DNA from 4 places in the Leclercia sp. LSNIH3 genome. Region 3 is predicted to be linked to each of the others. Evidence: predicted binding sites of a transcription regulator. Region 3 holds the regulator's gene; each other region holds the start of a gene.

Region 1 (3,357 bases), 2.4 Mb from region 3:
CCTGCCACAAACGTTCTGGCCCGATCACTGTGTGCAGCACACGGAGGGCGCAGAGCTGCATCCTCTGCTGAACAGCAAAGCCACTGACGCCGTCTTCCAGAAAGGGGAAAACCCGAACATCGACAGTTACAGCGCCTTCTTTGATAACGGTCATCGGCAGAAAACCGGGCTGGATCAGTGGCTGCGCCATCACGAAATCGTGGAACTGATTGTGATGGGCCTGGCAACCGACTACTGCGTTAAATTCACCGTGCTGGATGCGCTACAGCTGGGTTACCGGGTGAACGTGATCACCGACGGCTGTCGCGGGGTCAACATCCAGCGCCAGGACAGCGCGCAGGCGTTTATGGATATGGCGGCGGAAGGCGCCACGCTGTATACGCTGGCAGACTGGCAGGAGACGCAGGCCTGATGCCGGTTTGGCCGGGCAGCACTATGCTACCCGGCCGATAATCCTTGGGATTTTTTACGGCCTGATACCTCACCCTCTCCCACAGGGAAAGGGCTCGAAGATAAAAAAACGGTAACCCGGGTTACCGTTTTTTTTTACCTCAAAACCGCTATCCGGCAGAGCATTAATGCACTTTCTGCGTGACGATCGGCTTCGGCGCAATGCCGAAATCTTCTTTAAGCTGCTGCTTACTCTTCATCACCATTTGGCCCTGGGTATCAATGGTCATGTGTTGCGCGTCTGTATTGTTGCGCGCCTGCCACAGCATCACCAGTTGCAGACAGTTCTCTTTTTGCTCCGGCGTCAGCGCCACGCCATCAGCCCATTTTCCCAGCTCGACCGCCGTGACCAGACGCTGGTATACGTCCGGCGTCATGCCCTTGATCATCTCTTTAATATTCATGTTAAATCCGACTCCAAAGGAATAATTTGCTGAATCGATTTTTCAACCTTTCATCTGGTCGCCATTCTGGTCATCAGTGAAGCTTAAAGAGGCAGAGTTGACGCAAAAACGTTCGCCTGTCGGCTGAGGACCGTCCGGGAAGACGTGACCGAGATGTGCGTCACAATTTCCACAGCGGATCTCAATGCGCTGCATGCCGTGGCTGTTATCGGTCAGGTAGCGAATCGCCTCCTCGCTGACCGGTTCATAAAAGCTCGGCCAGCCGCAACCGGAATCGTATTTGCTTTGGGAGTTAAACAGCGCAGCGTCACACACCAGACAGTGGTATACGCCATCCCGTTTATTATGCAGCAGACGCCCGGTAAATGGCGGTTCCGTACCGTGATTTTGCGTTACGTAGAACTGCATTTCGGTAAGGTTTTTTTTCAGGTCATCGGGGTTTTGTTGATTCGACATAGGCTTACATCTCGCAGTTGAAACAGACAACTTTTACCCTCGATTCTAACAAAACATTAACACTGAAGTATGAACTTTTGATCTAAACTTACTCGTTGCCAAAAGGCACTCGGCCAAATGTGATCTAGACCACATTTTTATGCGGCCAGCCCTTTAAAATTCCGTGCGCAGGCCCCATATGGGTGCTAGCTCCGAGGGAATGTGAGGTGAGTCAATCGAGCAAAGGTAATGCGAAGGATTGATTTGTCGCAATGATTGACACGATTCCGCTTGACGCTGCGTAAGGTTTTTGTAATTTTACACGCAACCTTTTATTCACTAACAAATAGCTGGTGGAATATATGACTATCAAAGTAGGTATCAACGGTTTTGGCCGTATCGGCCGTATTGTTTTCCGTGCTGCTCAGGAACGTTCTGACATCGAAATCGTTGGTATCAACGATCTGTTAGACGCTGAATACATGGCGTACATGCTGAAGTACGACTCAACTCACGGTCGTTTCAACGGCACCGTTGAAGTGAAAGACGGCCACCTGGTTGTCAACGGCAAAACCATCCGTGTTACTGCTGAAAAAGATCCAGCTAACCTGAAGTGGAACGAAATCGGTGTTGACGTAGTTGCTGAAGCAACCGGTATCTTCCTGACTGACGAAACTGCGCGTAAGCACATCACCGCTGGCGCGAAAAAAGTTGTTCTGACTGGTCCATCCAAAGACAACACCCCAATGTTCGTTAAAGGCGCTAACTTCGAGAAGTATGCTGGCCAGGACATCGTTTCCAACGCATCCTGCACCACCAACTGCCTGGCGCCACTGGCTAAAGTTATCAACGACAACTTCGGTATCGTTGAAGGCCTGATGACTACCGTTCACGCTACCACCGCAACTCAGAAAACCGTTGATGGCCCGTCTCACAAAGACTGGCGCGGCGGCCGCGGCGCAGCTCAGAACATCATCCCATCCTCTACCGGTGCTGCTAAAGCTGTAGGCGTTGTACTGCCAGAGCTGAACGGTAAACTGACTGGTATGGCGTTCCGCGTTCCAACTCCTAACGTATCTGTTGTTGACCTGACCGTTCGTCTGGAAAAAGCAGCAAGCTACGAAGAAATCAAGAAAGCAATCAAAGCGGCTTCTGAAGGCGCAATGAAAGGCGTTCTGGGTTACACCGAAGACGACGTTGTTTCTACCGATTTCAACGGCGAAGTGTGCACTTCCGTGTTCGATGCTAAAGCAGGTATCGCACTGAACGACAACTTCGTGAAACTGGTTTCCTGGTACGACAACGAAACCGGTTACTCTAACAAAGTTCTGGACCTGATCGCTCACATCTCCAAATAAGTGAGATGAGATTCTGATCCAAAAAGGCGACCTCGGTCGCCTTTTTTTATGGCATTAAAGACAGAGGATTGCGTAATGATTAAAACAATTTTTGCACTTCCGGTAGTCGAACAACTTACCCCTGTGCTCTCCCGTCGTCAGATTGATGATGTCGAAGTGATTGTGATCGAACACCCGCAGGTGCAGGCTTCTGTTGCCCTGCATGGCGCACACCTGCTCTCCTGGAAGCCAGAAGGCGAAGCAGAAGCGCTGTGGCTGAGCGACATCACCTCCTTTAAAAAAGGGGCAGCGATCCGTGGCGGTGTGCCAATCTGCTGGCCGTGGTTTGGCCCGTCTAAGGAACAGGGTCTGCCGTCACACGGTTTTGCCCGTAACCTGCCATGGACGCTGCAAGCCCACAACGAAGATGAGTCCGGCGTGGTGCTGACCTTTGAACTGCAAAGCGATGACGAGACGCGTAAGCTGTGGCCGCACGACTTCACCCTTTACGCCCGCTTCAAGCTGGGTAAAACCTGTGAAATCGAACTGGAAGCGCACGGTGAATTTGAGACCACCTCTGCCCTGCACACCTATTTCAACGTCGGCGATATCGCTGCCGTAACCGTGAATGGTCTCGGCGATACCTTTATCGATAAAGTGGATAATGCGAAAGAAGGGAAACTGAACGACGGTTCTCAGACCTTCCCGGATCGTACCGACCGCGTCTATCT
Region 2 (3,357 bases), 730 kb from region 3:
CACCGCCGTGTCGCTGCGGGTCTTCGGCAACAGCAGTAAAAATTCTTCTCCACCCACCCGGCCCAGCGCTGCATCTGGGGGGATCAGCGCCCGCAGGCAGTCGCAGAAGTGCACCAGCGCGGCATCCCCCACCAGGTGGCCCCACTGGTCATTAATCTGTTTGAAGAAATCCAGGTCAAACATCAGGACTGAGAAGTAGCTGTCGGCCTCCTGTCGCTGGCTGGCTTCAAGGGCAACGGCAATTTGCTGCAGGATGGCAAAACGATTTAAGCAGCCCGTCAGATCGTCGGTCATGGCCTTCATTTCCAGAAGCCGCTCCGCGTTTTTACGGGCGGTAATATCAAGCCCGATATTGAGGATTGAGCCGTCCGGCAGGGAAATGTTCGACCACAGGATCGTCAGCTGCATCCCGTCCCGGCGCACCGGGTGCCATTCGTACATGTCGTTCAGCGGGGTGGTGTTGACCGACTCATGCACCCGGCGACGCATCTCCGGGTCAGGATAAAACTGCGCCAGCGGATCGGGATGGGCGTTGATCTCCGCCATCGTCCAGCCAAACACCTTTTCGCATTCGGCATTCCACAACACGCAGCGGCTATTTCTGTCGAACGAGTTCATCAGCACCGGCGCCCGTTCAAACAGTGTTTTGTACTGGGCTATCATCCGCTGCATCTCTTTTGCCGTGCGCTCTCGGGCGACAAGCCCGGTGACAACATCCTTCAGCTTTTCCACGAGGATAATCACCACCTCTTTCAGCACAGTGAGGGGGCTTTGCGGCTGCGTAAACCCAAGGAAGAAGTAGCCGTGCTGATGCGGGGCCATTTTACACAGCACCCCGCACTGTAATTGATGGTGTCCCGGATGGCCGGGAGGGAATATCAGCGTGCCGGTATTCTCTTTCCAGCCGATTGTCTGCCATGAACGCTGATGACGTTGCAATAACAGGCTGGCAAGAAAAGCATTAATTTCCAGCGGATGGCAGGTTAACTCACCGGCACTGACCAGCTGCGGCTGGCCCGTCTCATCCTGCATCATTACCCAGCTGAGCTGGGCGCCAAAGGTATAATTTATCGTCTCCAGCAGAGACGTTAAGGTGGCATGGGAGGATAGTTTTGGCATTAATTTAGCTAATGCATGCAAGGCCCGGGTACTGTCATTAATATTTTCTCGATTTACTTGCTTCATTGTTTATTCGCAGCTCATTAACGAGACAGAAATACCGCAACGAATTAATCAGGAATGAAATGACATTCAGTCAGATACATGAATCCGAGAATCTTCCAGAGACGCGTGTGTAAAATTAAAAGAAAAAAGAATAAACAGAAAAAAAGCTCAAGCCTGATTTATTTATTACGAACATATTAAGCAACCGGAAGAAGCATAATCCATACCTCTGAGGCTGTAAATATTGTACATCGGCCTTCGCTCTGTACATGTTTTCTTATCCTGATGAATTATCAGCAAAGTTATCATAAATACAGCGCATGGCAGACTAAATATATATTTCAAGCAATTATAACCATGCTGACAGCATGGTTTAAAAATCGCTATTTTTATGCATTTGCCCAGTGGCGAATAAAAGAACAAATGTGATATAGTTCACACATCTTATGTAACAAGAAACATTGTTTCATTGTTGTCAGTCTGAGCCTGCCGATAGCCAGTTTGCCACAGTGTGTGGGCAACGTCGCGCTTTACCCGGCGGCGGTTATCTTTGAGGATCGTTTTTATGGCAGCTATTACCACTGGCGTTGTGTTTGCACGCTGGGAGTTGTTGAGCGCGGTGCTGATGTTTCTGGCCAGCACGCTGAACATTCAGTTTCGTAAATCGGATTACGCCGTTCTGGCGGTGATCAGCACCTGTCTGGGTCTGGCGGCGGCATGCTGGTTTGCCACCGGCCTGCTGGGTATCACCCTGCTGGATGTGGCGGCGATCTGGAATAACGTTAAAGCGGTAATGGTCGAGGCGATGAGCCATACGCCACCAGACTGGCCAATGATGTACACCTGATGCCTGTGGGCGAGACATTCTGAAAAGAAAAACTGTAAATAAAAAACCCAGACCGCGGTCTGGGTTTTTTGTTGTTGCGAAACGCAGGTTCTGATTATCAGAACGGGATATCGTCGTCGAAATCCATTGGCGGTTCGTTAGACTGCGCTGGTGCAGACGGCTGCTGCTGCGGGCGAGACTGCGCGCCGCCGCTGAACTGGTTGCCGCCCTGAGGCTGCTGAGGCTGACCCCAACCGCCCTGCTGCTGCTGGCCGCCACCTGCTGGTGCGCCACCGCCCTGACGGCCACCCAGCATCTGCATGGTGCCGCCGACGTTTACCACCACTTCAGTGGTGTATTTTTCTGCGCCGGACTGATCGGTCCATTTACGGGTACGCAGCTGGCCTTCGATATAGACCTGGGAGCCTTTACGCAGATATTCACCGGCCACTTCGGCCAGTTTGCCAAACAGCACAACGCGGTGCCATTCGGTCTGCTCTTTCATCTCGCCGGTCGCTTTATCACGCCAGGATTCGGAAGTAGCCAGCGTAATGTTGGCCACTGCACCACCACTCGGCATATAGCGTACTTCCGGGTCCTGGCCCAGATTACCGACGAGAATCACCTTGTTTACGCCTCTGCTGGCCATGATCGTGTCTCCTGAAAACTTGTCTGAAAAGAGTGTAGCGCGCGAGTGTACCATTTCCACGTGGTCTTTCGATAGTTTCGAAGCATCTTCCAGAGTTCTCACGAAGGATACATTGTTGCACAAGTCACCAGAATTTGCATTCCAATACTGTATATCCAGCCAGGTCAATTTGTGTCATAATTAATCGTTTCTGCCGGTTGTCCTTCAAACAAACCAGGCATTCCGTGTATCTACCTACCGGGAAAGGTGAATGGATAAGATAGAAGTTCGGGGCGCCCGCACCCACAATCTCAAGAATATCAACCTCGTCATCCCTCGCGACAAACTGATCGTCGTGACCGGGCTTTCAGGCTCAGGCAAATCTTCACTGGCTTTCGACACCCTGTATGCCGAAGGGCAGCGTCGTTACGTCGAATCGCTCTCTGCTTATGCGCGCCAGTTCCTGTCGCTGATGGAAAAACCGGACGTCGACCATATCGAAGGGTTATCGCCGGCCATCTCTATTGAGCAGAAGTCGACCTCCCATAACCCGCGTTCCACCGTCGGGACCATCACCGAAATCCATGACTACCTGCGTCTGCTGTATGCCCGCGTGGGCGAGCCGCGCTGCCCGGATCACGATGTTCCGCTGGCGGCCCAGACCGTCAGCCAGATGGTGGATAACGTGCTGGCGCAGCCGGAAGGCAAACGCCTGATGCTGCTGGCACCAATCATTAAA
Region 3 (3,357 bases):
GGATACCAGCGAACGCGGCCATTCCCGCGAGGCGGTGATGGACTCCGTGGTGCGCTCCATGGAGGATTACATTAACTTCCTGACGCCACAGTTTTCCCGCACCCACATTAACTTCCAGCGCGTCCCGACCGTGGACACCTCGAACCCCTTTGCCGCTAAAGGCATCCCTTCGCTGGACGAGAGCTTCGTGGTGATCCATTTCCGCAATCTGGACAATATCGATTACCCCTGGCTACTGGCGATGCTACAGGGCTCGTTTATCTCGCACATCAATACGCTGGTGGTCCCGGGCGGGAAGATGGGGCTGGCGATGGAGTTAATCATGATGCCGCTGGTGCAGCGGTTGATGGAAGGGAAGAAGATCGACTGAGGCTGTGTCGCCCGGTGGCGCTACGCTAACGGGCCTACAGAAACCTACTGGCCGGGCAAACGACGTGCCGCCCGGCGTTTTATCCGGGGCTTACGCCTCGATCACTTCATACGAGTGGGTAATGTTGACCGCTTTCTCCAGCATCAGCGCTACGGAACAGTACTTCTCCGCAGAGAGATCCACCGCGCGGGATATCGCAGCGTCTTTCAGTTGTTTGCCGGTGACCACGAAATGAAGATTGATATGGGTGAACAGGCGCGGCGCCTCTTCACGACGCTCTGAGGTCAGCTTAACTTCACAGTCGGTCACATCGTGACGTCCTTTTTGCAGGATCGACACCACGTCGATCGCGCTGCATCCGCCTGCCGCCATCAGGACAACTTCCATCGGGCTTGGCGCTTTGTCGCCGGAGTTGCCATCCATTAAAATCTGGTGCCCGGAAGCCGACTCACCAAGGAACGTTAACCCTTCGACCCATTTCACACGTGCTTGCATTTTAATTAACTCCAGGATTGCATTTTTCCTGACAGATTACGCGTCAGTAACAATTCTGACAACGGAAGTCGACCTGCATCAAGCTGAAGCGAGACACCAGGAGACAGGCGGCGAAAGCTATGCTAAAACAGTCGAGATGCTACAGTAATACATTGACGTTGCACATGTATGCAGAGGACATCACACATTACAGGCTGCTAATTATTGTGCAGGCCAGACCCCAGGCAAGGGGAAGAATTCGATTGCAACCCCAGAGTACAGGTACATAGCCAGACTCTGGAGCCAGCTTATAACAGAGGATAACAGCGCATGGTGCTTGGCAAACCGCAAACAGACCCGACTCTCGAATGGTTCTTGTCTCATTGCCATATTCATAAGTACCCATCGAAGAGCACGCTGATTCACCAGGGTGAAAAAGCGGAAACGTTGTATTACATCGTCAAAGGCTCGGTGGCAGTGCTGATCAAAGATGAAGAAGGCAAAGAGATGATCCTCTCTTACCTGAATCAGGGAGATTTCATCGGCGAACTGGGCCTGTTTGAAGAAGGACAGGAGCGTAGCGCCTGGGTCCGTGCAAAAACCGCGTGTGAAGTGGCTGAGATCTCCTATAAAAAGTTCCGCCAGCTCATTCAGGTTAACCCGGATATCCTGATGCGCCTCTCTTCGCAGATGGCTCGCCGTCTGCAGGTCACGTCCGAGAAAGTGGGTAACCTCGCCTTCCTCGACGTAACAGGCCGCATTGCTCAGACCCTGCTGAACCTGGCGAAACAGCCAGACGCCATGACCCACCCGGACGGTATGCAAATTAAAATTACCCGTCAGGAGATTGGTCAGATCGTCGGATGTTCTCGTGAGACAGTAGGCCGTATTCTGAAAATGCTGGAAGATCAAAACCTGATTTCTGCCCACGGTAAAACCATCGTGGTTTACGGAACACGTTAATTCCGCTAAAACGGCGTGACATCGCATGATGACACGCCGTTTTTGTCTCTATCACCCATGTGGCGCAGGCTCATTTATCACCCGGAAGTTAACTACGCACTGCGGCAAACGCTGGTGTTGTGTCTTCCTGTGGCTGTAGGTTTGATCCTCGGCGATCTGCAACACGGCCTGCTCTTCTCCCTCGTTCCTGCCTGCTGCAACATTGCTGGCCTGGACACACCGCATAAACGCTTTTTTAAACGCCTGACTATTGGCGGCTGCCTGTTTGCCGGCTGTAGCCTGGCCGTACAGCTGTTGCTGGCGCGCGATATTCCGCTGCCCCTCATTCTGACCGTGCTGGCGATGACGTTAGGGGTCACGGCAGAGATCAGTGCCCTGCATGCCCGACTGCTGCCCGCCTCGCTGATTGCGGCCATCTTTACCCTGAGCCTGGCGGGGAACATGCCGGTCTGGGAGCCGCTACTGCTCTATACGCTGGGCACCCTCTGGTACGGGCTGTTTAACTGGTTCTGGTTCTGGATGTGGCGCGAACAACCGCTGCGGGAATCCTTGAGCGTGCTCTATCAGCAGCTGGCCGATTATTGCGAAGCAAAATACACCCTGCTGACGCAGCATACCGACCCTGAAAAATCGTTGCCGCCGCTGCTGGCTCGCCAGCAGAAGGTGGTCGATCTGATCAGCCTCTGTTATCAGCAGCTGCATATGCTGGCGGCCAACAGAAATCACGAATACAAACGCCTGCTGCGCACCTTCCAGGTGGGGCTGGATCTGCAGGAGCATATCTCGGTCAGCCTGCATCACCCGAAGGAGGTGCAGAAGCTGGTGGAGCGCAGCCACGCCGAAGCGGTGATACGCTGGAACGCGCAGACCGTTGCGGCACGCCTGCGGGTGTTGGCTGACGATATTCTCTATCATCGTTATCCCACCCGGTTTACCATGGACAAGCAGCTTGGCGCGCTGGAGAAAATCGCCCGTCAGCACCCGGATAACCCGGTGGGCCAGTTCTGCGCCTGGCACTTCAGCCGTATTGCCCGCGTTCTGCGCACGCAACGCCCGCTCTATCCGCGCGATCTGATGGCCGACAAACAGAAACGCCTGCCATTGTTCCCCGCCCTCAAAAGCTATCTGTCGCTGAAGTCTGCCGCCCTGCGTAATGCGGCGCGCATCAGCGTGATGCTGAGTATCGCCAGCCTGATGGGCATGGCGCTGCACCTGCCGAAACCTTACTGGATCCTAATGACCGTGCTGCTGGTGACGCAAAACGGCTACAGCGCGACGCGGGTACGTATTCTTCACCGGGCGGCCGGCACCATGGTGGGGCTGATCATCGCGGGCGTGACCCTGCACTTACACGTCCCGGAAGGTTATACCCTTGCCGGAATGCTGATAGTGACCCTGGTGAGCTACCTGATCATTCGCAAGAGCTACGGCTGGGCGACGGTGGGCTTTACGGTCACAGCGGTATATACCCTGCAACTGCTGACCCTGAACGGCGAGCAATTTATTATCGCCCGGCTGGCCGATACCCTGATTGGCTGCCTGATTGCTTT
Region 4 (3,357 bases), 1.1 Mb from region 3:
TTGCCGTTATCCAGCACCGCCTGCAGTTTGGCACGGGCCTCGGCGTCGTCTTTGGCGAGGTTACCGGAGATCAGCATCTCGACGCACAGCGCCATGGTCACGTCGAACAGGCGCGGGTTGCGGTATTCGCCAGTCAGGAACTGGACTGCTTCGCGCACTTCGACCGCGTTACCGGCGCTGGAGGCCAGCACCTGGTTCATGTCAGTGAGCAGCGCGGTGGTGCGCACGCCTGCGCCGTTGGAGACGCCAACGATCGCTTCGGCCAGCGCAGCGGAGAGTTCATAGGTCGGCATAAAGGCGCCGCTGCCCACTTTCACGTCCATCACCAATGCATCCAGCCCTTCAGCCAGTTTTTTGGCGAGGATAGAGGCGGTGATCAGCGGGATGGAGTCAACGGTCGCGGTAATGTCACGCGTGGCGTAAAAACGCTTATCCGCCGGGGCAAGAGAGCTGGTCTGGCCGATAATCGCCACACCAACGTCTTTAATAATGTCACGGAAGCGACTGTCATCCGGGAAGATATCGAAGCCCGGGATGGCTTCCAGTTTATCGAGCGTGCCGCCAGTATGGCCGAGGCCGCGCCCGGAGATCATTGGGATATAGCCGCCGCAGGCAGCGACCATTGGCCCCAGCATCAGCGAGGTCACATCACCCACGCCGCCGGTGGAGTGTTTATCCACGATCGGGCCATTAAGGTTAAGGCTCTTCCAGTCCAGAACGGTTCCTGAATCCCGCATCGCCATGGTCAGCGACACGCGCTCCGGCATCGCCATATCGTGGAAGAAAATGGTCATCGCCAGGGCGGCAATCTGCCCTTCAGAGATGGTATTGTCGCGAATGCCGTTGATAAAGAAACGGATCTCTTCGTCGCTTAAAGCATGACCATCACGTTTTTTACGAATAATTTCTTGTGCGAGAAACACGGTAACCTCCCGAAAGTAGGCCGGGTAAGCGTAGCGCCACCCGGCAAATCAAATCTTAATAGCTGCTTGCGCTCTTACCGTCGCCATGACCCAGCGCTTTCAGCAGGCTGGCCAGCAGGCTGGAGGCACCGAAGCGGTAGTGACGGGCGTCGGCCCAGTCGGCACCGAACAGCTCGTCGGCAATCGCCAGGAACTGCTGCGCGTCTTCCGCGGTACGCACGCCGCCTGCCGGTTTAAAGCCCACGCTTTTTTCCACGCCCATGTCGCGGATCACTTCCATCATGATGCGTGCGCTTTCCGGGGTGGCATTCACAGGGACTTTACCGGTAGAGGTTTTGATGAAATCGGCACCTGCTTTGATGGAGATTTCAGACGCTTTACGAATCAGCGCTTCTTCTTTCAGTTCGCCGGTTTCGATGATCACTTTCAGCAGCACGTTTGCCGCAGCGCAAGCTTCTTTACAGGCTTTAACCAGATCGAAACCAACCTGCTCGTTACCGGCGATCAGCGCACGGTACGGGAAGACCACGTCAACTTCGTCAGCACCGTAAGCGATAGCGGCGCGGGTCTCAGCCAGCGCGATCTCGATATCGTCGTTACCGTGCGGGAAGTTGGTGACGGTGGCGATGCGCACATCCGGCGTACCCTGCTCTTTCAGGGTCTTGCGGGCGATCGGAATGAAACGCGGGTAGATACAGACAGCAGCGGTATTGCCCACGGCCGTTTTTGCCTGATGACACAGAGCGATTACTTTCTCGTTGGTGTCGTCGTCATTCAGGGTGGTCAGATCCATCAGTTTCAGGGCGCGCAGGCTGCTTGCGGTTAAATCGGTCATAACATTCTCCCGGCGTATAGCCGTAAAATTTTACCTTGCGGGTCTGTGAGTATTCTAACATCCACCCGCATTCTCACTTCGACATTCATCACAGTTAATGAAATAGGCGTACAAATTTGCATAACAGTAATGAGATCAACTTCAAATAATTTAGCTACAACTGCTGATTAAAGCGTCAGGTACACGCCCGGGATCAAAGGCAGTGGTCGGGACTCTTTTTACAATCCTTCCCCATCATGCAGAAGAAAAAGGAAGCGAACATGACCCCCGATGCCCTGCAACAACGTTGCCAGCAAATTGTGACAAGCCCGGTGTTAAGCCCCGAACAAAAACGCCATTTTCTGGCGCTGGAGGCAGAAAACAACCTGCCCTACCCGACGTTAGCCCCCGAAGCGCGTCAGGCGCTGGAGGCGGGGTTTATCTGCGATATGTTTGAGGGCCATGCGCCGTACAAGCCACGCTATGTGTTACCCGACTATGCGATGTTCCTGAAACAGGGCTCGGAATGGCTGGAGCTGGAAGGCGCAAAGGATCTGGACGATGCCCTGTCGCTGTTAACCATCCTTTACCACCATGTTCCGTCCGTTACCGGCATGCCGGTGTACCTCGGCCATCTCGATACGCTGCTGCAGCCGTATGTTAGAATTCTAACACAACAAGAAATCGATTTTCGAATAAAACGTTTCTGGCGCTATCTCGACCGTACCCTGCCGGATGCCTTTACCCACGTCAATATCGGCCCGGCAGACGGCCCCGTGACACGCGCCATTTTACGCGCAGATGCAGAGCTTAAGCAGGTTTCACCCAATCTAACCTTTATTTATGATCCTGAGATCACCCCGGATGATCTGCTGTTGGAGGTAGCCAGCAACATCTGCGAATGCAGCAAACCGCACATCGCCAACGGGCCGGTAAATGATAAAATTTTCACAAAAAAAGGCTTTGGCGTCGTCAGCTGTTACAACTCCCTGCCGCTGGCGGGCGGCGGCAGTACCCTGGTACGTCTCAACCTGAAAGCCATCGCGGAAAAAAGCGAAACGCCTGAGGCGTTCTTTACCCGCACGCTGCCTTACTATTGCCAGCAGCAGATCGCCATCATCAATGCGCGCTGCGACTTCCTGTATCAACAATCCGGCTTCTTTGAGAATAGCTTCCTGGTAAAAGAAGGGCTGATCGATCCCGACCGTTTTGTGCCGATGTTCGGCATGTATGGCCTGGCCGAAGCGGTGAATGTGCTGTGCGAGAAAGCCGGGATTACGGGGCGCTACGGTAAAGATCAGCAGGCCAACGCCCTGGGGTATCGCATCAGCGAACAGTTAGCGACCTTTGTGGAAAATACCCCGGTCAGGTACGGCTGGAAGCAACGCGCCCTGCTGCATGCCCAGTCGGGGATCAGCTCTGACGTTGGCACCACGCCGGGCGCGCGTCTGCCTTATGGTGAAGAGCCCGATCCGATCAGCCATCTGCTGGCGGTTGCGCCGCATCATCAGCACTATCACGCCGGGATCAGCGATATCCTGACTCTGGACGAAACCATCAAACGCAATCCGCAGGCGGTGGTGGAACTTTGTCTGGGTGCCTTCCGCGCCGGGATGCGCG

What was found. The regulator CRP, encoded in region 3, controls carbon source genes, mostly activating them, when cyclic AMP is high. The targets are predictions, from matches to a motif close to ATGTGANNNNNNTCACAT.
Region 1: a site for CRP is predicted at 1,428-1,445, ahead of msrB (peptide-methionine (R)-S-oxide reductase MsrB). Genes of this name have one in related genera too.
Region 2: a site for CRP is predicted at 1,588-1,605, ahead of C3F35_RS10290 (YjcB family protein). Genes of this name have one in related genera too.
Region 4: a site for CRP is predicted at 1,888-1,905, ahead of deoC (deoxyribose-phosphate aldolase). Genes of this name have one in related genera too.

What each region holds. Positions count from the first base shown of each region.
Region 1 is NZ_CP026387.1:463,112-466,468, forward strand. Features, by position in the region: gene pncA (bifunctional nicotinamidase/pyrazinamidase) at 1-412, shown strand, start outside; gene C3F35_RS02305 (YeaC family protein) at 576-854, opposite strand; gene msrB (peptide-methionine (R)-S-oxide reductase MsrB) at 897-1,310, opposite strand; gene gapA (glyceraldehyde-3-phosphate dehydrogenase) at 1,652-2,647, shown strand; gene C3F35_RS02320 (D-hexose-6-phosphate mutarotase) at 2,723-3,357, shown strand, end outside.
Region 2 is NZ_CP026387.1:2,121,084-2,124,440, forward strand. Features, by position in the region: gene C3F35_RS10285 (GGDEF domain-containing protein) at 1-1,119, opposite strand, end outside; gene C3F35_RS10290 (YjcB family protein) at 1,730-2,011, shown strand; gene ssb1 (single-stranded DNA-binding protein SSB1) at 2,109-2,639, opposite strand; gene uvrA (excinuclease ABC subunit UvrA) at 2,890-3,357, shown strand, end outside.
Region 3 is NZ_CP026387.1:2,846,804-2,850,160, reverse strand. Features, by position in the region: gene C3F35_RS13730 (phosphoribulokinase) at 1-370, shown strand, start outside; gene C3F35_RS13725 (OsmC family protein) at 461-865, opposite strand; gene crp (cAMP-activated global transcriptional regulator CRP) at 1,175-1,807, shown strand; gene C3F35_RS13715 (YccS/YhfK family putative transporter) at 1,865-3,357, shown strand, end outside.
Region 4 is NZ_CP026387.1:1,762,974-1,766,330, forward strand. Features, by position in the region: gene deoA (thymidine phosphorylase) at 1-923, opposite strand, end outside; gene deoC (deoxyribose-phosphate aldolase) at 979-1,758, opposite strand; gene C3F35_RS08525 (YjjI family glycine radical enzyme) at 2,019-3,357, shown strand, end outside.